Caballeronia sp. TF1N1: one gene and its partner. The main gene of each other region encodes a partner of the protein of the gene in region 2 in a complex. Links are inferred from orthologs where the notes say so. Each region holds a gene or a part of one and is shown on either strand. Other genes may lie near its edges. The genes, in order: katE and hfq.

Region 1 (16,215 bases), on a different replicon or contig from region 2:
CTTCAGCAGATGCCGTTGATCAACAGCGTCGTCAGGCAGAATCTTTCCGCGGCGTTTTATCCATCGGGACATATGGTTTATCTCGACGGAGCATCGCGCACGCAACTGAAGGCGGATCTCGCGAAGATGTACAACGAGGCCACGTCGAACTATGCGGCCATGACGCGCATCATCTCCTTGCAGAAGGTAACGGCGGAGAAGGCATTGTCGCCAGCGAGTACCGGTGTCTGATAGTCACAAGCGGGCGAGGCTTCGGCTTCGCCCGTCGCGCCCCGCCGGGCGTCCCGCTGCAAGCGGAAACCCTATCTCCTTCGGGAACAAGGCTTGCGAATGGCCCGAAAGGCTAAAAGCAATCTTCCCCAAGGAGTCCCCTCAAATGGCAACAAAGAAGCAACCCACGAATAGCACCGCGCGTCCGCCTTCGCAGAGTCCGAACGCCGCGACCAACAAGAAGATCGAATCGCTCGAAGCCTTCCGCAGCGATGCAACGAATCAAGCCCTGACCACGAACCAGGGTGTAAAAGTCTCCGATAACCAGAACACGCTGCGCGTTGGAGCGCGCGGTCCGTCGCTGCTCGAAGACTTCATCATGCGTGAAAAAATCACGCACTTCGACCACGAGCGTATTCCGGAGCGCATTGTTCATGCGCGCGGTTCGGCGGCGCATGGCGTGTTCAAGGTGTACGAGTCGCAAGCCGAATTGACCAAGGCCGGTTTCCTGCAAGACCCGTCGAAAGAGACGCCGGTCTATGTGCGCTTCTCCACCGTGCAAGGCTCGCGCGGTTCCGCCGATACCGTGCGCGACGTGCGCGGCTTCGCGGTCAAGTTCTACACCGACGAAGGCAACTTCGATATGGTCGGCAACAACATGCCCGTGTTCTTCATCCAGGACGCGATCAAGTTTCCCGACTTCGTGCACGCCGTCAAACCGGAGCCGCATAACGAGATTCCGCAAGGCGCGTCGGCGCATGACACCTTCTGGGATTTCGTCTCGCTCGTGCCCGAGTCGGCGCATATGGTGATGTGGGCGATGTCCGACCGCGCCATTCCCAAGAGTCTGCGCACCATGGAAGGCTTCGGCATTCACACGTTCCGTTTCGTGAACGCGGAAGGCAAGGGGCGCTTCGTCAAGTTCCACTGGCGGCCGACCATCGGTTCGGCTTCGCTCCTGTGGGACGAAGCGCAGAAGATCGCGGGTAAGGATGCCGATTACCATCGCCGCGATTTGTGGGAAGCCATCGACAAGGGCAACTATCCCGAGTGGGAACTGGGCGTGCAGATTGTCGAGGAAGAGGACGAGCACAAGTTCGACTTCGATCTGCTCGATCCGACCAAGATCATTCCCGAGGAACTCGTGCCGCTCAAGATGATCGGCAAGATGACGCTCAACCGCAATCCCGACAACTTCTTCGCGGAAACCGAGCAGGTCGCGTTCTGTCCGGGACATATCGTGCCGGGCATCGACTTCACGAACGACCCGCTCCTGCAAGGACGTCTTTTCTCCTATACCGATACGCAGATCAGCCGTCTTGGCGGCCCGAACTTCCACGAGTTGCCGATCAACCGCCCGATCGCGCCGCTGCATAACGGTCAACGCGACGCGATGCATCGCCAGACCATCGACAAGGGTCAGGCTTCCTACGAGCCGAATTCGATCGATGGCGGCTGGCCGAAGGAAACGGCGCCGGCAGCATCGGGCGGCGGCTTCGAAACCTACACGGAACGCGTGGACGGCGAGAAGATTCGCGTGCGCAGCCCGTCGTTTGCCGACCATTTCTCGCAAGCAACGCTCTTCTGGAACAGCCAGACGCAGCCAGAGAAGGATCACATCGTCGGCGCGTATTCATTCGAGTTGAGCAAGGTAGAGCGCAAGTTCATTCGCGAACGCGAACTTGCTCTGCTTGCGAACATCGACGAGGTATTGGCCGCGCGCGTCGCGGAAAATCTCGGCATGCCCGCGCCCAAGAAAAACGCGAGCCCGGAGCAACTCGGCAAGTCGTCGGTGACGGAATCGCCGGCGCTGTCGATCATCGCCAAGGCCGTGCCGTCGATCAAGACGCGCAAGGTCGCGATTCTCGCCGCGAAGGGCGCGGATGCCGCGAGCATCAAGGCCGTCAAGGAAGCGCTCGCGGCGGGCGGCGCGCAAGCGCTTGTGATCTCGCCGACGCTCGGGTTCCCTGCCGAAGGTATCGAAGCGGACGCCACCATCCTCGGCATGCCGTCCATCATGTTCGACGGAATGATCATCGCGGACGGCAAGGCAAGCGCGAAGACGCTGTCCGAATCCGGCGACGCGCGTCACTTCGTGCTCGAATCGTTCAAGCATCTGAAAGCGATCGGCGCGATTGGCGACGGCGAGGATGTGCTTGCCGCATCGCATCTGCCTGGCGGCGATGAAGGCGTGGTCGTCGGCAGCGACGCGAAGACCGTGCTTAAGACCTTCATCGAAGCACTGGGCAAGCATCGCGTGTGGTCGCGCGCGCAGAAGGCGGAGTCGGTGCCCGCGTAATCGCCCGGCAGCACGCGTTTCGCGCCGTGCAACGCAGGGCGCGTGCGTGGGCGCGCCGGCGATAGGCGCGCCGGCGCGTTTTTGAGACACTGGCCGCACCGCTCGATTTCGGGGGTGCGGCTTGTTTCATTCTGCGATTCGTCGAGCTGACGGAACACGGCGACAGCGTTCGCGCCGTTTGCTGTGGACGCTTTGTGTGCTGCTCGGCTGGTGGCTCGGCGATGCCTTCGCGGCGCCGCCGCTGATCGTCGGCGCGGTGCCGGGCATGGTGCCGCCGCTCGAACTGGCCGTGTCCGGCGCGCCATCCGATTCGTCGGCGTTGCGCGGCATTTCGGTCGATGTTCTGAACGCCATTTCCGAGCCGCTCGGGATGACGCCGCAATGGCGCCTGTATCCGGATCGTCCCGCGATGCTGGCCGCGCTCGAACGCGGCGAGATCGACATGGCGACGAGTTCGGCGGGCTTCGATGCCGGTGCGCCGCTCGAACTGAGCCATTCGTATTTTCCGGTGAAACCGGTGTATTTCGCGCCGCTCGCGGCATATGCGCCGACGCATCGGCTCGCTTATGTCGACACGCAGATGGACCCCGCGCGGTTGCGTGCGGCGTATCCGTCCTTGCAGCCGGAGGCGTATCCGGATGTGCTCGCCGCCGCGCTGGCCGTCTCGCTCGGCCGTGCCGACGGCTTCGTCGGCGACGTGACGACCGCCGTGTATGTCATCAGTCATCTGGACTTGCCGAACATCGGCGCGCGCGGTTTTACACCGTTCGATGCAGACGGCTATCGCTTTGCTTTCGCAGCCAACCGGCCGGCCGCGCGCGCATTGCGTGAGCGTGTCGATGCCGCGCTGGCGCAGTTGCCGCCGAATTTCCTGCTGACAATGAACGCGCGCTGGTACGTTTCGATGACCGCGGTGACGCTGGATCGTCCGCTCGACTTGACACCCGAGCAGCGCGCGTGGATCAAGGCGCATCCAGTCGTGCATTACTCGATGTTTTCGCAAATTCCGCCGCTCATGTTCCGCAATTCGCACGGCGAACCTGCGGGTCTCGCCGCCGACCTGCTCGATGTGATCTCGCGGGGAACGGGCTTGCGCTTCGAAGCGCGAATGCGCGGTTCTTTGTCTCAGATTGCCGCCGACCTGACGAGCGGTAAGTCCATGTTCACGCCCTACGGCGTTTCCCCCGCATGGCAACCGGTGCCGCTCACGGCGTCCGTGCCGTTCGGCGAGAGCCTGGTCGGCATCGTCACGCGTGCGGGTCAGGCGCCCCTGCGCGATGAGACCGCGCTCGCGAACAAGCGGGTGGCGCTCCCGGCCGGGATTTCGGCCCTGGCGTTGAAGCGCGAATTCGTGCGGCATCTGCGCATCGTCGAGATGCCGTCATTCGACGAGCAGTTCAGCGCGGTCGTGAACGGCGATGCCGACGCGGCTTTGGTCGATCTGACGCTCGCGAATTACGCGGTCGCCAATCCTTACCGCGGCAAGCTCGTGGTGAGCGGCGTGCTCTCCGGCAAACCGCTCGAGCAAGGCTTTCTCGTCTTGCGCAATGAGCCGATCTTACTCGGCATCATCAACGACGCGATTGGCCATCTTCGCGCCTATCAACTCGAAGCACTGCGCGGGCGCTGGCGGCTTGGCGATCATCCTGAGACATTGTGGGAGCGCCGCCGTCCGCAAGTCGAGGTAGGCGCGCTGCTTGGCGGTGCGCTTGTTTTCGCGCTGATCGGCTGGGCGGTGTCACTGCGAACACAGATCATGCGCCGGATTGCCGCCGAGCAGGCAATGCGCGCGGCGAAGGAGGAAGCCGAAACGGCGAACCGCGCCAAGTCGACGTTCCTCGCCACCATGAGCCACGAAATCCGCACGCCGATGAATGCGGTGCTCGGCCTCATCGAACTGGAACTGCGCGCGCCCGGCGAACGCGCCGCGACCGAACGCGCGCTCGGCACGGCGCATCGCGCGGCGGCGGATTTGCTCGGCATGATCGACGATCTGCTCGACGTCGCGAAAATCGAAGCCGAGCGGCTGGTGCTCACGCCCGCTCCGCTCGAACTCGAAACGTGGATGACGAGCGTGGCCGCGATATACGAGCCCGCCGCGCGCGCCAAGGGCATCGCGTTGATCGTGCGCCGCGCGGATTCGGGCGAAGCCTGGTTGCTTGCCGACGGGCAGCGTTTGCGGCAGGTCGTCGGCAATCTGCTATCGAACGCGATCAAGTTCACGGATATCGGGGCGGTGACGCTCGACTACCGTGTAGACGCGCCACAGGGCGGCACGCGGGCGCTGACATTCGCGGTCGCGGACACGGGCGTGGGCATCGCGCCCGAGCGGCAAGGCGCGCTTTTCACGCCGTTCGTGCAGGCACACGATGGCGGCGCGCGCCGCTATTCGGGCACGGGCCTTGGCCTCACCATCTGCAAGCGGCTCGTCACGATGATGGGCGGCGAGATCACGCTCGAAAGCGAGCCGGGACGCGGCACACGCTTTACGGTCTGCGTGAGCTTGCCGGAGGCATCGTCGTCCGAAGCGGGACGCGCGCCGGAGCACGCATCGGTGGCTCCGACCGGTGCGACGCTCGCGGGCTTGCGGGTACTCGTCGTCGACGATCATCCGGCGAACCGGATCGTGCTCGAAGGGCAGATCAGGCTGCTCGGCGGCGCGCCGCAACTGGCCGTCGACGGCCGCAGCGCGCTCATCCGCTATCGCGGCGATCCATCCGCGTTCGATGTGATTCTCACCGATTGCTCGATGCCCGAAATGAGCGGCGAGGAACTCGCGCAGGCGATCCGCGGGGACGAAAGCGCGCGCGTGCAAAAGGCGCGGCCGTTGCCTGTCGTCGGCCTCACGGCGAACGCGCAACCGGAGGCGGCGCGACGCGCGGTCGCGGCAGGCATGACGATGTGCCTCGTGAAGCCCATCTCGCTCGACGGCCTGCGCGATGCGCTCGTCGCGGCGACCGAAGGTGTAGCGCGGCGAAGCGGGCCGGTGCGGGAGAAAGCGGCAGAAGTCTTCGACAGCGCGCTTGTCGCGAGTTACGGCGATCAGGCCGCGACGCTCGCCGGCACCCTCAAATCCGCGCATGCGCAAGACCTGATCGACGCCGAGACCGCGTTCGATGCTTGCGACCACGCGCTCTTGCGCGACATCGCGCATCGCATGAAAGGGGCGGCGTCGCTGGTCGGCGCCGTGCGCTTCACCGATGCATGCGTCGCCTTGCAGCTCGTATGCGATCGCGCCATCGACGAAGACCGCAACGGCGAGGACGACGCCAGCATCGCGGTCGCTTACGGCTCCTTTCATGCCGAGGCGCTTGCGCTCGGCCGCGCGCTCGACGCCGCGCTTGCGTCTTCGAGTGCGGCGAGTGCGGCGCAGACCTTGCCGCACGCATCCACGGATCGGCTCGCGGACTTTTGAGCCACAGCGCGATGCACGCCTTTGGTGTGTTCTAATGCGATTGTTCAATATCTCAAAAATAAGCGGCGTCGCATTGGCCGCATGATGAATTGCACTTCCGAGGCATGGATCGAAGGGATATACCCATCTTCAAGCGACGCTTCGCGCGTCACGCTTATGCGACCGCTGCCGCTCGTCCCGCGCGCGCGGCGTTTGGCGCGCTCCTGATCACGCTCAATGGCGCGCTCATGGTGTGGCCTGCAAGCTCGCGGGCGCAGCGTCCCGATTGGCTCGATCCGCATGTCACGCAGTCGACCATCGTCGAGACGATCTGCGTGCCGGGTTATGTCGATCGCGTGCTGCCGTCGTTCGAGACGCAGATGCGCCAGAAAGAAAAACTGCTCAAGCAACGTGGCATCGATGCTTCGTTCGCATCCGAATATGCGCTGGATCATCGCATGCCCGTATTGCTCGGCGGCTTGCCCAATGCGCCCGCGAATCTCGATCTGCGCCGCTGGGAAGGCCGTGCCGGACAGCGCCGCAAGGAGCGGCTCGCGGTCTATCTCAAACGCTGTGTCTGCACCGGCGACATGACACTGAAGGATGCGCAGTCGACCATGTCCGGCGACTGGCCCAACCGCTATCCGAATCTGTCCAGCATGACGTGCGGCGCGTTCTCGGGCCCATCGACGGAATGAACTTTGCTGCGCCAGATGCAACGAACGAAGCCGGTGCGCGTCTTTGCGTGCATCGGTTCTTGAATGTTCGGGGCTGGGCGATCGATATGGATTGCCAGGCTTGAGTCTGGTCAGGCAAGGCGGATCAATCAATGCATCTGGCAGGGAATAGAGAAACAGCATTTGGCGCGAGAGCAATCGTCGTTGGAGTGGCTGCCGCGCTTGTGGCGTATGCGGGGGCGGTGGGCGCGCAGCAGGCGCGTCTTGCGTCAGAGTCCGCTTCGGCATCTTCTTCGAATGGAAGTGCGCCGTCGGGTTTGCAGCGAAGCACATCGCCTGCGAACGTGCTCCAGGGGCACGTTACGTCGACGCCCGCATCGCCGCCGTTGATTCCAGGCGCAAGCGTGCCATTGAGTGCAAGCGCGCCTGAACGCGCATTGCCCGGCATGCCGGTGCCGATGAAGCCGCAAGTTGCTTCGGGAGCTTCGGAGGCGTCGGCGGCCTCTGCTGCATCGGCTGCATCGACCGTGGAACCGGCATCGGCCGCGAGTGCCGCATCGGAGGCCGAGGCGCCCGAAGTCCCGCTGCCGCCCGAACCGCCCGAGCCCAACTTGGCGCAACGCCATGACCTGCCGCCCGCCGGAGCCTTCGCCATGCGACAGACTTTCGCGAAAGAGGTAAACCGGCGTCTCAGCGTTTCCCAAGCGGATCAGCAGGCCTACGGTCGCGTATTGCAGCATGCGCTCGATGAAAGCGGACATGGCGATCTCGCCAATGAGTTCGTCGTGCTGGTCGATCGCAGCGCGAACGTGCAGGCGCTCATGCTTTTCTTCCGCGCGAAACCGGCCGATGCCTGGTCGCTGATCGGCGCATCGCCGGTATCGACAGGACGGCCGGGCACTTACGATCACTTCGTCACGCCGCTCGGCGTGTTTCAGCACGTGCCGGGCAACATGGATTTTCGCGCGGAAGGCACGCTCAACGAGTTCAAGATTCGCGGATACGGCGCGCGCGACATGCGCATCTACGACTTCGGCTGGGCCGATGGCGAGCGCGGCTGGGGCAAGGGCGGCATCTCGCCGATGCGCTTCCAGATGCACGCCACCGATCCGCAGAAACTCGAACCGCTTCTCGGCATGCGCCATTCGAAAGGCTGCGTGCGCATACCGTCGACGCTCAATACTTTCTTCGATCATCGCGGCATCCTCGACGCGCAATACGAAGCCCGTGCCGCCGAAGGAGGGTCGATGTGGATACTCAAGTCCACGCGTAACGCGACGCCCTGGGCGGGTCACTTTCTGGTCGTCGTCGATACGGCGAGAAAGGCGCGTCCGGCATGGTCGCCGGGTCCGGGGAAGGCGGTGCGTGCGAACATCCCGGCGGGCGCCGATACGGCCGATTGACGGTTATCTCGCCCGCGCCAGCGATACGCCCACGAGCGCCGCCCCGAACCCCGCGATTTGCACCAGCCCGAGCGTTTCGCCAAACGCCAGATAGCCTTCGATCGCGGCAAGCGGCGGCGCGAGAAACAGCAGCGCGGTGGCACGCGAGGCATCGCCACGGCGGACCATCCACACGAAAAGCGTGGTCGCGGCACCCGAGAGCATCACGATGCCCCATCCAAGCGAAACCCAAGTCGTCGCCGAAGCAATGAAGCGATGTTCCCCAAGCGCGAAAATCAGCAGTAACGCGACGAGCGCGGCGCCCGCATTCTGCAGCGCGCTCGCGCTGCGGATATCGGCGCGTGCCAGCGAGCTCTTCTGATACAGCGTGCCCGCGGTAATCGCCAGGACGGCGAGCAGCGCCGCCATGACGACGAGCCACGAAGGCGCGGCTCCGTGTGTCGATGACGCATGACCCGTCATCACCTTCGGCGCAAGCACGAGCGCCACGCCAGTGAGCCCCAGCACGAGGCCGCTCCATGCGCGCGGCGACAGACGTTCGCCGAAGAAGCGCGCGGCAAACGCAGCGGTCAGAAGCGGTTGCAACGCGCCGAGCAGCGCCATGATGCCCGCAGTCAGCCCCTGTGCGACGGCCCAATAACCCGCGCCCAGATAAACGCCTTGCAGCAGCGCGCCTGCAAGCAGATGCCGTAGAACATCGGCGCCTTTCGGCCAGCTTGCCCGGCTTGCGAGCGCCACGACGACAAACAGCAACGCCGTGCCGCAGAAGCGCGCGAACAGGTACACGTTCGGATCGACGTAAGGGGTAATCGCGCGCGCGACGATAAAGCCTGTCGACCAGAGTAGGACGAAGACCGGCGCGGCCAGCAAGGAGAGCATCGTCAATCAGGCGTTTGGCGGAAAGGCCGAAGTATGCGGATGTGCGTGCACCGCGTCTTGTCCAATCCTGCACCGCTTACGGCATTCACGTGTCTGTCACACGGCTCTGCAATGCTTCGACACCAGCGCAGCACCCGAGCCGCGTCACCTTATCTCATCGGATCAATCACGAAATGACTCGCGACCTTCGCCTCGCACGCACGATGCTGCCGGCCATCGCCGCCTTGATGGCGTTTGCAACCTCGCCGGCACACGCAGCCGATGCCGTCGTCCTCTACACGGCGGACGGCCTCGAAAATCTCTACAAGGACGTGCTCCCGGCTTTCGAGAAGAAGGAAGGCGTCAAGGTCAATATCGTCACGGCGGGCAGCGGCGAAGTGGTGAACCGCGCGAGCGTCGAGAAAGATTCGCCCAAGGCGGACGTGCTCGTGACCTTGCCGCCGTTCATCCAGCAAGCATCGCAGAGCGGCCTGCTGCAGCCGTACCAGAGTGTGAACTACAAGAACGTGCCGGCTATCGCCAAGGCGAACGACGGCGCGTGGGCCACCTTCGTCAACAACTACTTTTCTTTCGCCATCAATCCGGAAGTCACGAAGAGCGCGCCGAAGACCTTCGCCGATCTCTTGCATCCGAACTACTCGGGCAAGATCGCATATTCGAATCCGGCGACGGCGGGCGACGGCATGGCGGTCATCATCCTGACGTCGGCCCTGATGGGCGAAGACAAAGCGTTCGATTATCTGAAGTCGCTCGAACGAAGCGCGAAGTTCCATACCAAGGGCACGGGTTATCTCGATGTGCTGCTCTCGCGTAACGAGATCGCCTTCGCCAATGGCGACCTGCAAATGGATCTCGACGATGCCGCGAACGGCGGTCTGTCCATCAAGCCGCTTTTCCTGTCGCATCAGAACGGCGACGCGCCCACCACGTTCCAGTTGCCGTATGCAATCGGTCTCATCAAGAGCGGGCCGAATCAGGCAGCGGGCAAGAAGCTGATCGACTATCTGATGTCCGCGGAAGTGCAGTCGAAAGTGCCGGACATCTACGGCATTCCGGCGCGCACCGATGTCGCGCTCGGCGGCAAGAACGGCGAAGCGGTGAAGCAGGCAATTGCCGGCGTGAAGCTGATTCCGGTGGACTGGAACGAAGTCATGCAGAAGAAGGCTGGCTGGACCGAGCGCTGGAAGAATGAAGTGATCGGCCAGTCGGGCAAGGAGACCGAGGTCGTGAAGCCGAAGTCCTGACGTGAATACGTTTGCTCTGAGCTCGTCCGGAAATGCGCTCGCTCATGAACACGAAGCGCGATCCGGCGTGCATATCGAAGGACTCACGGTGCGCTTCGGCGCGCGCACCGTGCTCGATCAACTATCGCTGCACATCGAACGTGGCGAGTTTCTGACGGTACTCGGCAGAAGCGGCTGCGGCAAAACCACGCTGTTGCGCTTCATCGCCGGATTCATTCAGCCCGATGCCTTCGCGGGCGCGCTTTTTATCGCAGGCCGCGAACTCACGCACGTGCCGCCGCATCAACGTAATCTCGGCTTGCTATTCCAGAGCTATGCGCTCTTTCCGCATCTTTCCGTATTCGATAACGTCGCCTTCGGCCTGCGCGCGCGCAAGCTGAAGACGGGCGAGATCGCGCGCCGCGTCGCCAATGCGCTCAAACTCGTGCAACTCGCCGATGCCGGCCACGTCATGCCCGCGCAACTCTCGGGCGGTATGCAGCAGCGTGTGGCGCTTGCCCGCGCGCTCGTCATCGAGCCGGATGTGCTCTTGCTCGACGAACCGCTTTCGGCGCTCGATGCCAACCTCCGCGCGTCCGTGCGCAGCGAGCTGAAGGCGTTGCACGAGCGCTTGCCGAATCTGACTATCGTTTGTGTGACGCACGATCAGGACGATGCGCTCGTGCTGTCCGACCGCACGCTTCTTATGCGCGATGGCCGTATCGCGCAACTCGGTTCGCCGCGCGAGTTGTACGACGCGCCGAACGACGGCTTCGTCGCGCGCTATCTCGGTGCCGCGAATCTGCTGCCGCCGCGCGTGGTGTATCCCGTCGGCGACGCGCGCCACGACGAACGCGAGCGGCTTGCGTGCATTCGGCCGGAGCGCTTCTCCATCGTGCCGCTCGGCGATGGGCCGTTGCACGGCACGATTGCATCGGTCGAATGGTATGGCGCGTCGCTCTCGATTTCCGTCTCGCTCGATGCGTGGCCCAACGAGCCCGTACTCGTTTCGACGCAGCGCGGCCACACGCGCATGCCGGAAAAGGGCGCGCGCGTTTCCCTGACCTTCGAGGCTGACGATGTCGTCCTTGTCCATCCCTAAAGAGGCCGCCGGGCGAGCGCAGGACGGCCAGGCGACAATCGCCGCGCGGCGCGGCAAGAAGGTGCAATGGCAGTTGTGGTTCATCCTCGTGTTCGTGCTGGGGCCGCTCGTCGTCTATCCGCTCTCGCGCCTTGCCATGTTGAGCGTGACCGGGCCGCACGGCTTCACGCTGCACGCCTACACCGCGTTCTTCGGCAATCCGGAGACGCGCGGCGTGATCGGCACGACGCTCGGCATCCTCTTCGCAAGCGCAAGTCTCGCGTCATTGCTTGGCGTCGCGCTCGCGTCGATGCTGTTCTTTCGGCCGTTTCCCGGCGCGAAGCTCGTCACGCGTTTCCTCGAGTTGTTCGTGGCGTTCCCTTCGTTCCTCGTGGCATTCACGCTGATTTTTCTTTATGGCTCGCAGGGTTCGGTGAGCATCGGCTTGCAACGGCTTTTTTCGCTCGATACCCCGCCGCTCGATTTCCTCTTCGGCATCGGCGGCGTGATTCTCGCGGAGGTCGTGTTCTATGCGCCGTTCGTGGTGCGCCCGACGCTCGCTTCATACGCCATGCTCGACATGCGTCTCGTCGAGGCCGCGAAAAGTCTCGGCGCGGGCGGCTGGATGGTCGCGACCAAGGTCGTGTTGCCGCTTGCGTGGCCGGGAATCGCGGCGGGCACCATCTTGTGCTTCCTCCTGACGCTCAACGAGTTCGGCATTCTGCTCGTCTTGGGCAGCGCGCATCTCATCACCTTGCCAATTGCCATTTACAGCGCGGCGACCGTCGATCTCGACTTGCCGACCGCAGCGGCGGGATCGGTCGTGATGTTGCTGATGTCGCTCTCGCTCTATGCGCTTTATCGACGCTTGCAAAGACGCTGACATGCAGCTTTCGACCTCGTTCAAACCTGGAAAGCCAGTCTCGCTGATGCGCGCGCTCGTTGCGTTCCTGGCTGCGCTCGTGTGCTTCTGGCTCTTCGTGTTGCCGGTGGTCGTGGTGGCGTTGTCGAGCGTTGCGTCGCACTGGTCGGGCACGATCTTCCCCGATGGCTTCAGCACGCGCTGGTTCGGGCGCCTCGGCTCCAGCGATTTCGACGCGCTGACGACGAGCCTTGGCGTCGGCTTCGGCGTCGCGATCCTCGGCACCGCGCTGGGATTGTGGCTTGCGTTGGCACTGGAGGGCCGTGACCGGCGCGGCCTGGGCGCATTCGTCGATGCCATTGCAATGATGCCGAACGGCGTACCGAGCGTGGTGTTGGGCCTTGCGGTACTGATTGCGTATCACAAGCGTCCGCTGGACCTGTCCGGCTCGGCGGCGATCGTCGTCATGGTGCAACTCGCGCTGGTCTTGCCATTTTGTTACCGCTGCGCGGCGGCTGCATTGCGACCGGAATTGACGACCTTGCGCGAGGCCGCCGCGAGCCTTGGCGCGCCGCCGCGCATGGTGTTGTGGCGCGTGGTGTTACCGCAACTCGTCCCGGCGATAAGAGCGAGCCTGGCGTTGGGATTCGCGCTATCGCTCGGCGAATTGGGCGCGACATTGACGGTGTATCCGCCGGGCTTCGCGACCGTGCCGATAGTCGTGGTGGGGCAGGTTAATCGAGGGTATTACTTGCCGGCATCGGCGCTATCGCTGATATTGCTGGCGGCGTCGCTGGCGGCGCTGTTGTTGATAGCGGTCCGCGCACCAAGACGAATCGATAGATGAAAACGCTACGGAAGCCGAAGCAAAGCCCAATGAAGAATTTGCTGGGCGCATCCAACGGCCGCGCGTCGCACTAAGCCGGAAGCACCAAGCGTTACACCAGTCAGACAATCTGCGAGACCAGCGAGTCCCATGAGCGCCAGGAACGGCGATTGAGCAAGGCCGACACTTAGGCGCGTGCCGGCGTAGAACTCAGTCCTGACCACGCGCCCGATCAGCGGGCAGGATGAAGGCTGCTTTCCTCGGTGACTTTCATTGCAGCAACAAAGGAAGCTACCCCCGCCGGGGAGGCGGCTACTGAACAAGACTGCAAGAGGAGATAGCAAATTCCCCGTCGCAGGGGCGGCGACGACTGATTGAAACCGCAGGCCAAGAATGCAAATTCCCCGAACCGGCAAGATCAACCGCCCACGGAAAATCAGGCGTGAGCGACCCACCGCATGTCATACCAAAAAAAATAAAACTGGCGTAACCTGCACCTTCAGGCCACGACCGCAACCCGCGCGAACAGGGAGCCAGGCAAGCCGCAGGCCAAAAAAGCACTGAACTCCCACCACGCTTTCGCTGTCGTTGCATATGTTGCAAATACCGGAGGTTTCGATGACATCCGTCGATCTGGAATTCGACCAGCTCAACAGCAGTGTCGATGCGCTACGGCGCTCCATCTCGAATCGCCTGATGTACGGCGTCGGCAAGGACGCGGTTACCGCGCAGCCGCGCGACTGGCTCAATGCCGTGGAGCTCGCCGTGCGCGACCGCCTCGTCGCACGCTGGATGCGCACCACACGGCAACAATACGAACAGGACGTGAAGCGCGTCTATTACTTGTCGATGGAATTTCTCATCGGCAGAACCTTCACCAACGCGCTGCTTGCCCTCGGCATTCATGACGAAGTCCGCGAAGCGTTATCGGGCCTCGGCATCGATCTCGCCTCGCTCGAAGACCTCGAACCGGATGCCGCGCTTGGCAACGGCGGCCTTGGCCGGCTCGCAGCCTGTTTCCTCGATTCGATGGCGACGGTCGGCGTGCCCGGTTTCGGCTACGGCATTCGCTACGAGTACGGGATGTTCCGGCAGACCATCGTCGATGGCAATCAGGTCGAAATGCCCGATTACTGGCTGCGCGCGGGCAACCCGTGGGAGTTTCCGCGCCCCGAGGTGACGTACACGGTGCACTTCGGCGGGCGCACGGTGCAGCACGACGATCGTACCGACTGGATCGATACCGAGCACGTCAACGCGATGGCCTACGACACGGTCATTCCCGGCTACGCCACCACCGCGACGAATACGCTGCGCCTGTGGTCGGCGCGCGCCACCGACGAGTTCGATCTATCCGCGTTCAATCAGGGCGACTATCGGCGCGCGGTCGAAGCGAAGAACACGTCGGAGCACGTCTCGCGCTTGCTGTACCCGGATGACTCGACGCAAGCCGGCCGCGAATTGCGTCTGCGTCAGGAATATTTCTTCGTCTCCGCGACGATGCAGGATCTGATCCGCCGCTATCAGCGCACGCATACGCATTTCGGGCGTCTCGCGGAAAAGGTCGCGGTGCATCTGAACGACACGCACCCCGTGCTCGCCATCCCCGAACTCATGCGCCTGCTCGTGGATCGTCACGGCGTGCCGTGGGACAAGGCGTGGAAGCTGATTCAGCAGATGTTCTCCTACACGAATCACACGTTGATGCCCGAAGCGCTCGAAACGTGGGATGTCGAAATGTTGTCGCGTCTGTTGCCGCGGCATCTGGAGATCATCTTCGAGATCAACGCGCAGTTCCTGAAGCAAGTGACCGAGAAGTTCGGCCGCGACGTGGAACTGATCCGCCGCATTTCGCTCGTCGATGAATACGGCCAGCGGCGCGTGCGGATGGCGCATCTGGCGATCGTCGCAAGTCACAAGGTGAATGGCGTCTCGAAGCTGCACTCGCAACTGATGACGCAAAACATTTTCGCCGACTTCGCGCGCATGTACCCGGAGCGCTTCACCAATGTGACGAACGGCATTACGCCGCGTCGCTGGCTCGCGCAAGCGAGTCCGTCGCTGTCATCGCTCATCGACAAGCGGCTTGGACCGCGCTGGCGCAGCGACTTGTTCGAACTCGGCCGGCTGCGCGAATGGCGCGACGACCCCGAGTTCCAGAAGGCGTTTCAGGACGCGAAGTTCGCCAACAAGCTGCGCCTCGTCGAGCGCGCCAAACGCGAAGCCAACGCGATCATCAATCCCGAAGCGCTGTTCGACTTGCAGGTGAAGCGCATCCACGAATACAAGCGGCAGTTGCTCAACATCTTGTATACGATCGTGCGCTACAACCGTATTCGCGAGAATCCCGAGCAGGACTGGACGCCGCGTGTGGTCATGTTCGCGGGCAAGGCGGCTTCGGCCTACAAGATGGCGAAGAGCATCATCAAGCTCATCAACGACGTCGCGAAGAAGATCAACGCGGACCCGCTCGTCGGCGACAGGCTCAAGGTAGGCTTCGTCCCGAACTACGGCGTGAGCGTGGCGGAGCTCATCATTCCCGCCGCGAACTTATCGCAGCAGATTTCGATGGCTGGCACCGAGGCATCGGGCACCGGCAACATGAAGCTTGCGTTGAACGGCGCGCTGACCATCGGCACGCTGGATGGCGCGAACATCGAAATTTGCGACGCGGTGGGCCGCGAAAACATCTTCATCTTCGGCAACACGACCGACGAGATCGAAACGCTGCGGGCGGCGGGCTACAGGCCACGGCAAATCTACGAGGACAATCCGGAGCTCAAGGTGGCGCTGGACCAGATTCGCCTCGGGCACTTCTCGCCGGAAGAGCCGCACCGTTTCTACGACATCTTTCATACGCTCGTGGATTGGGGCGATCACTACATGGTGCTCGCGGACTTCGACAGCTTCGACAAGACGCAAACCGAGGTCGATCTCAAGTACCGAGACAAGGAAGCGTGGACGAAGAGCGCGATCGAGAACGTCGCCGGAATGGGGATATTCTCATCAGATCGGACCATCGCGGAATATGCCCGCGATATCTGGCACGTCGAGCCGCTGAACCTGACTTGACGATGGCTTGAACTGAAGTAAGTGCCGCGCGCGGGTACGTCCCGCGCGTGTTCTTTTGTAGCGGCGTCAGGCTTGCGGCTTTGCGGCCGCTGTCTGCGCGTGTTTCGCGACCGCGTCGCCGACCAGCGCGGCCACGCGATCCGCAAATTCCTCGTCCTTCGTGATGATGACTTCGCGCTCGCCTTCGGGCGTTGCGACCATCAATTGATAGATCACGTCCTGCGTGATCCACGACAGATAGCCGACCACGGCCACCATGATGCCTAGCACGAGCGCCGGCCCCGAACCC
Region 2 (6,471 bases):
GCGGCACGCAGCGTGTCTTCGTGCTTCCACGGTGCGAGGATCGCGCTGCCGCGGGCATCGACGGGAGAAATACGCGCGACTTCACGCAGGTCCAGCGAAAAGCCCGTTGCCGGGCGCGCACGTCCGTAGGCGAGCCCGACATCGTCGTAGCGGCCGCCATGCGCAACCGCGTTGGGCACGCCGTCGACATAGGCGGAGAACATCACGCCGCTGTGATACGCGTAGCCGCGCAAATCGGCGAGATCGATCATGAGTTCGGCCCCGTCGACCTGGCTTGCGAGAAACGCGAGATCGTCGAGCGCACGCGCGATGACCGGCAGATTCGGCAGACGGCCGCGCGCGGTTTCGAGCACCGAGGCGTCGCCGTAGAGCGTAGGCAGCGCGCGCAACGCTTCGCGCGGCACCTGGCCGAGATGCGCCGTGAGTTCGTTGATAAGCGGCACATCCTTGCTCGCGAGCGCCTCATAGAGCGCTTCGCCAAGCGATGCAGCCGCCGGTTCCAGTTCCAGCAACGCGGCGAGCACGCCCGCGTGGCACAGATCCAGACGCACTTTCGTGAGACCCGCGAGATGCAGCGAATCGAGCATCAGTTGCTGGATTTCGAGGTCCGCTTCGAGCCCCGCGTGGCCGTAGATTTCCGCGCCGATCTGAATCTGCTCGCGCGTCGCGTGCAGGCCGCGCGGACGCGTGTGCAGCACGTTGCCCGCATAGCACAGACGCGTCACGCCATGCCGGTTCAGGAGATGCGCGTCGATGCGCGAGACCTGCGGCGTGATGTCCGCGCGCAAGCCGAGCGTGCGCCCGGACATCTGATCGACGAGTTTGAAGGTGCGCAGGTTCAGATCGCTGCCGCCGCTCGTCAGAAGCGATTCGAGATATTCGAGCATCGGCGGCATCACGAGCTCGTAACCGTATGAACGGAAACGATCGAGCAGACGGCGTCGCAACTCTTCGATCTTGCGGGCTTCCGACGGCAAGACGTCGGCGATATTCTCGGGAAGTAACCAGGTGGACATCGATACGTTTCCTACGGGGCGCGCGGCGCGGCGTGACGCGGCGCGCTTTGACGAACGGATTTAAACAAGATAGGCCAATTGGCGCATCACGGTGTGCTCACGTTGCGATGAGCAGCAGGATGAGCCCGAGCACCATCGCGATCAGTCCGCCAATGCGGATGTGATGCGTCGGGCGCTCCGCGATGCGGCGAAAGGTATCGCGCCACGCGGTCGGAAAAACGAAGGGAAACATTCCTTCGATGATCAGCATCAACGCAAGTGCGAGCAGTAACGTCTCGGCCATGTTCCAAGGGAGAAAGGCGAAAGCGCGAACGGATCGCGCTTTCGCGGGGCACGATCAGCGCTTGGCCGTGGCAGCCGCGGAAGAAACATCCGCGCTGCCGCCGTTCGGGCCGCGCATGAAGCGGAAGAAATCGCTGCTCGGGTCGACCACCATCACGTCGCCCGGCTTGAAGGTCTTCTTATACGCTTCGAGGCTCTGATAGAACTGGTAGAACTGCGGATCGCGTCCGTAGGCGTCCGCCGCTATGGCTGCCGCCTTGCTGTCTCCTTCGCCCTTGATGGACTGTGCCTGACTGTATGCATCGGCGAGAATCGCCTGTTGTTCGCGCTGGGCGTCCGCCTTGATCTTGTCGGCGTCCGCCGTGCCCTTCGCGCGCTCGATGGCGGCGGCCTGCTGACGCGCCGCGATCATGCGTTTGTAGACGGAGTCGGCTACCACGGACGGAAAGTCGATACGCGTCATCTGTAAATCCACGAGCTGCACGCCGAAGGCCGCCGCCGCGTCTTCCACCGACTTCTGCGCTTCGCTTGCGAGCGTTTGCTGGCTGCCGAGCGCGTCCGTGAGCGAACGCTTCGCGAACGCACTGGCGAGCGACGTGCGCGCGAGCCCGACGATGCGCTCCTGCGCGGTCTGCGTGTTCTTCTCGTTGCTCTCGAACAGTTTGAGCGGATCGGCCACGCGATACTTGATGACGGTATTCACCAGCACGTCGTTCTTGTCCGACGTGGCGAAGCGGTCCGCGCCCGCTTCGTCGATGGTGAGCGTGCGGGTATCGACGAGCGTGAGCGTCTGGAACGGCGCGGGCAGCTTGAAATGCAGGCCCGGGCCGTCGAGTTTCGGTTCGCCGTCACCGTGGGAAGCCACGACGGCAGCATGCCGTTCGTCGACCGTGAAGATCATCGATGAACCGATGAACAGCACGATCACGACAGCGACCACAAGCGCAATGATTCGATTCATGTTCTCGCGCTCCTTATTGCAGGTCGTCTTGACGATTGCGCGAGCGGAAAGCATCGCGGGAGCGCAACGGGTCGCTTGCACTGCTTGCGGCACTGGCCGCGCTGGCCGCACTGGCTGCAGTCGTCGCGCTGGCCGCGCCGTTGGCCGGCGCGCTCAACACGGCCGGCGACGACGCCACGCCCGGCGCACGCGCCTGTGCGCCATCGCCAGCGGGCGCGCTTGCGGCTGCGGCGGCACTGGCGGCATCGGCTTCTTTCACCTGCTGACGATTCGCCTCGACGAGCTTGTCCAGCGGCAGATACACCACGTTATTGCCTGCCTTGCTGTCCACGAAGACCTTCGTGGTACGCGAATAGATTTGCTGCATCGTGTCCAGGTACATGCGTTGACGAACGACCGCGGGCGCTTTCGAGTATTGCTCGTAGACCTGCTTGAAGCGCTCGGCGTCGCCCTGTGCTTCGGTTACCTGGCGATTGCCGTAGGCCGTGGCTTCGTCGACGAGACGCGCCGCGTCGGCTTTCGCACGCGGCAGCAGCTGATCGGCATAGGCTTGCGCGGTGTCGCGAGCGCGCTCGTTGTCCTGACGCACGCGCGAAGCTTCCTCGAATGCCGCCTGCACTTGCGTCGGCACCTGCACGCTTTGCACGGTCACGCCCGTCACCTGCAAACCGGTGCGGTAGAGATCGAGCGAGCGCTGGATAGATTCAGTTAGACGCGCGCGCAACGCCTCGCGATCCTTGTAGAGCATGTCGTCCGTGCTGATGGACCCGGCGATCTCGCGGACTGCCGCCTGCGACGCCTGCGTGACGCTCTGGTCGGGATCGAGATTGCGGAACAGGAAGTCGGTCGGCGACTTGATCTGATATTGCACGGCGAAGCGCACGTCGACGATATCGGCGTCGTTCGTCAGAACCGAGGCATCGCGCACGTTGCCTTGCGCGAGCGCGGTGCCGCGACCCACTTCGACCGAGCGGACCTGCGAGATGTCGACGATATCGTGCGACTGAAACGGATACGGCAGGCGCCAGTGAATGCCTTGCGCCACCGTTTGCCGATATTTGCCGAACTGCGATACCACGCCGACGTGACCGTCCTGTACGACGAACACGCCGCTGCCGAGATAGATGGCGATCAGCACGCCAATGACGATGCCAAGCCCGATGCGCGTGCCGCGGCCGTTCTCGCGCGGTGCGCCGCCGTTGGGCTTGCGTCCGAACAGACCGGCGATGCGACGGTTGAAGTCGCGCCACATCTCGTCGAGATCGGGCGGGCCTTCGTCCTTGCCGTTCGGGCGCTTGCCGTCTTGCGGACGCTTCGAGTCGTTCTTCACGCCGTTGCCTTCGCCCCGCCCCCAGCGCGGATCGTTGATCGAAAAGGCGGCATGCATGCGCTGCCTGTTAGTCCGCTCGTTGTAGTCGTTCACTCGGTGATTCACCATTAGACAGCCGGGGGTAGACATCCAGACAGATAAGCCCGGGCGATGCAATCCGGAGTTCCGCGAGCCGATCAGTGACCGTGCTCGGAAACCTTGTGGTCACGTTGTTCGGTCAGCCGGTGGTCTTCCGGCTGCGCGTTCGTGTCGTGTGTTTCGTTTGACCCGGACAGCGGGGATTGCGTTGCATCGGACTCGAGTTGCGGCGCTTCGATTTCAGCGAGCACGCTCGGTAAGGCCTCTTCGCTTTCGTCCGTTTCCGCAGCAGCGATTTCGGCGATGGCAGCGCGCAGCGCATCGAGCCCCTGGCCCGAGCGTGCACTCAAAAAGACGCGCGAAATATTACCATACTCGTCCCTTTCAACCGCTTCGCCACGGGCCGCCAGCTCAGGCACCGCGTCGATCTTGTTGAAGACGAGAACCTGCCGGATGGAATCCGCGCCGATGCCGCGCAATACCTCGTTCACCTGATCGATCTGATCGAGGCGCACGGCGCTCGATGCATCGACCACATGCAGCAGCAAGTCTGCGTGGATGGTTTCCTCGAGCGTGGCGCGAAAGGCCGCGACGAGCTGGTGAGGCAATTCGCGGATGAACCCGACCGTGTCCGATACCACCACGTGCCCCGCTTCCTCGCCGAGATAGACGCGACGCGAGGTTGTGTCGAGCGTGGCGAAAAGCTGGTCGGCGGCGTACGCCTGCGCCTTCGTGAGCGCATTGAACAGCGTGGACTTGCCGGCGTTGGTATAGCCGACGAGGGAGACCGACATCGTGCGATTACGCGTGCGCTGACGACGCTGCGTACCATGCTGACGGCGCAACTTCTCGAGCCGGGTCTTGAGCGCCTTGATACGCTCACCGATCAGCCGGCGGTCCGTTTCGAGCTGCGTTTCGCCCGGACCGCGCAGGCCAATACCGCCCTTTTGCCGTTCCAGGTGAGTCCACGCGCGAATGAGCCGTGTCGACAGATACTGCAGCTGTGCGAGTTCGACCTGCAATTTGCCTTCGTGGCTGCGGGCGCGCTGCGCAAAGATGTCGAGGATGAGGCTCGTGCGGTCCACCACGCGGCGGTCGAGCGCGAGTTCGAGATTGCGCTGCTGCGCGGGCGCGAGTGCGTGATTGAAGATGACGAGTTCGACGTCGTTCGCTTCGCAAGAAAGGCGCAGTTCTTCAACCTTGCCGCTGCCAATGAACATCTTGGCGTCCGGAGCCGAACGGCGGCCGGTTAGCGTGACGGCGGGATGGGCGCCTGCACTTTGTGCGAGCAGGCTGAGTTCTTCCAGACTGGCTTCGAAATCGATCTTGCCGAAGTCGATGCCGACGAGCGCTGCATTGATCAAATTGATATTTTTCGGTTTTTGAAGCGACCGGCGAATTGTTTGATGTTCGCTTTTTTTTAAAACAGCGCCGGTCGCGACGAGGTTTAGGACGATTCAGCGTCCGGGTGGAAATTCACCGGACGGGCCGGCACGACGGTGGAAATGGCGTGCTTGTAGACCATCTGTGTGACCGTATTTCGGAGCAACACGACATACTGGTCGAACGATTCGATGTTTCCTTGAAGCTTGATGCCGTTGACCAAATAGATCGACACCGGCACGTGCTCTTTACGCAGCGCGTTCAAAAACGGGTCTTGTAACAATTGCCCTTTGTTGCTCATAGCAAACTCCGTGTTTTTTTGCAGGTTGGATGTATTGTCGGCGAAGAAAAAGAGATCCGCCGACAATCGCTACACTATAGCTGATTTTCGTTTCCGCACCAGCCTGGCCAAATGGCCGACCGGCCTGAAACGCTTGACTCACGCGGCTTTCAGCCTTTGTCCGCGTATGGGTTATGGCTCGACCGGAACTCTATGCGCAGTGGCGTCCCGACCAATCCGAAAGTTTCTCGGAAGCGCCCTTCCAGATAGCGTTTATAAGTCTCGGTAATGGCGTCGAGCGCATTGCCGTGCACCACGATGATCGGCGGATTTTGTCCACCCTGGTGTGCATAACGCAGCTTCGGACGAACCGGACCGCGACGGCGCGGCTGCTGAAACTCCACCGCGTCGATGAGCGCGCGCGTGAGCTTCGGTGTCGGCAACTTGGCCATGGCGGCGGCGTAGGCTTCATCGACAGACTTCATCAATGGGCTGATGCCGCTCTTCTCCAGCGCCGAGACGTAGTGAAATTTAGCAAAGTCCAAAAACTTGAGCTTGCGGGTGAGATCCGCCTTCGTGCGTTCGCGCACATGCGAATCCAGACCGTCCCACTTGTTCACGCCGACCACGAGCGCGCGGCCCTGTTCGACCACGAAGCCCGCGATGTGCGCGTCCTGATCCGAGATGTCTTGCTGGGCGTCGAGCAAAAGGATCACGACGTTGGCATCGGAAATTGACTGCAAGGTCTTCACCACCGAAAACTTCTCGATGGCCTCGAACACCTTGCCGCGACGACGCAAGCCCGCCGTGTCGATAAGCGTGTATTTGCGGCCTTGTCGCTCGAAATCAATATAGATCGAATCGCGCGTGGTGCCGGGCATGTCGAACGCGATCACGCGCTCCTCGCCGAGCAATGCGTTCACGAGCGTCGACTTGCCAACGTTCGGACGTCCGACGATGGCAATCTTCACGCCGTGCTGCGCCTTCTCTTCTTCGCTCTCCTCGGGCTGACCGGCATATGCGATGTCGAGCGCGTCGTTGATCATCTCGGTAACGCCGTCGCCGTGCGCAGCCGAGATCGCGCGCGGATCGCCGAGACCGAGTTCGTAGAAGTCGGACGCGACGGCCGAATACTTCATGC

What was found.
Region 1: the proteins of hfq (region 2) and katE are in contact, whole or in part, in a crystal structure (PDB 3VU3), measured with the Escherichia coli proteins. The link is inferred for Caballeronia sp. TF1N1 from one-to-one orthologs.

Annotation. Positions count from the first base shown.
Region 1 is NZ_CP084627.1:356,486-372,700, forward strand. Bases 1-2,942 are described here. They hold katE (catalase HPII), read left to right. Parts: upstream 1-376; coding sequence 377-2,509; downstream 2,510-2,942. Other genes in these bases: LDZ28_RS15665 (S10 family peptidase), read left to right, coding at 1-231; LDZ28_RS15675 (transporter substrate-binding domain-containing protein), read left to right, coding at 2,706-2,942. In the rest of the region: more of LDZ28_RS15675, read left to right, coding at 2,943-5,924; LDZ28_RS15680 (hypothetical protein), read left to right, coding at 6,029-6,601; LDZ28_RS15685 (L,D-transpeptidase), read left to right, coding at 6,985-7,983; LDZ28_RS15690 (DMT family transporter), read right to left, coding at 7,987-8,862; phnS (2-aminoethylphosphonate ABC transporter substrate-binding protein), read left to right, coding at 9,036-10,106; 2-aminoethylphosphonate ABC transport system ATP-binding subunit PhnT, read left to right, coding at 10,123-11,187; phnU (2-aminoethylphosphonate ABC transporter permease subunit), read left to right, coding at 11,165-12,049; 2-aminoethylphosphonate ABC transport system, membrane component PhnV, read left to right, coding at 12,096-12,875; LDZ28_RS15715 (glycogen/starch/alpha-glucan phosphorylase), read left to right, coding at 13,473-15,926; LDZ28_RS15720 (DUF6232 family protein), read right to left, coding at 15,993-16,215.
Region 2 is NZ_CP084626.1:1,624,953-1,631,423, forward strand. The notes cover bases 3,734-6,423. They hold hfq (RNA chaperone Hfq), read right to left. Parts: upstream 5,352-6,423; coding sequence 5,115-5,351; downstream 3,734-5,114. Other genes in these bases: hflX (GTPase HflX), read right to left, coding at 3,766-5,031; der (ribosome biogenesis GTPase Der), read right to left, coding at 5,501-6,423. Outside these bases: LDZ28_RS07545 (ATP phosphoribosyltransferase regulatory subunit), read right to left, coding at 1-1,016; LDZ28_RS07550 (DUF2065 domain-containing protein), read right to left, coding at 1,114-1,299; protease modulator HflC, read right to left, coding at 1,354-2,259; FtsH protease activity modulator HflK, read right to left, coding at 2,273-3,682; more of der, read right to left, coding at 6,424-6,471. UniProt on the Escherichia coli protein: RNA chaperone that binds small regulatory RNA (sRNAs) and mRNAs to facilitate mRNA translational regulation in response to envelope stress, environmental stress and changes in metabolite concentrations.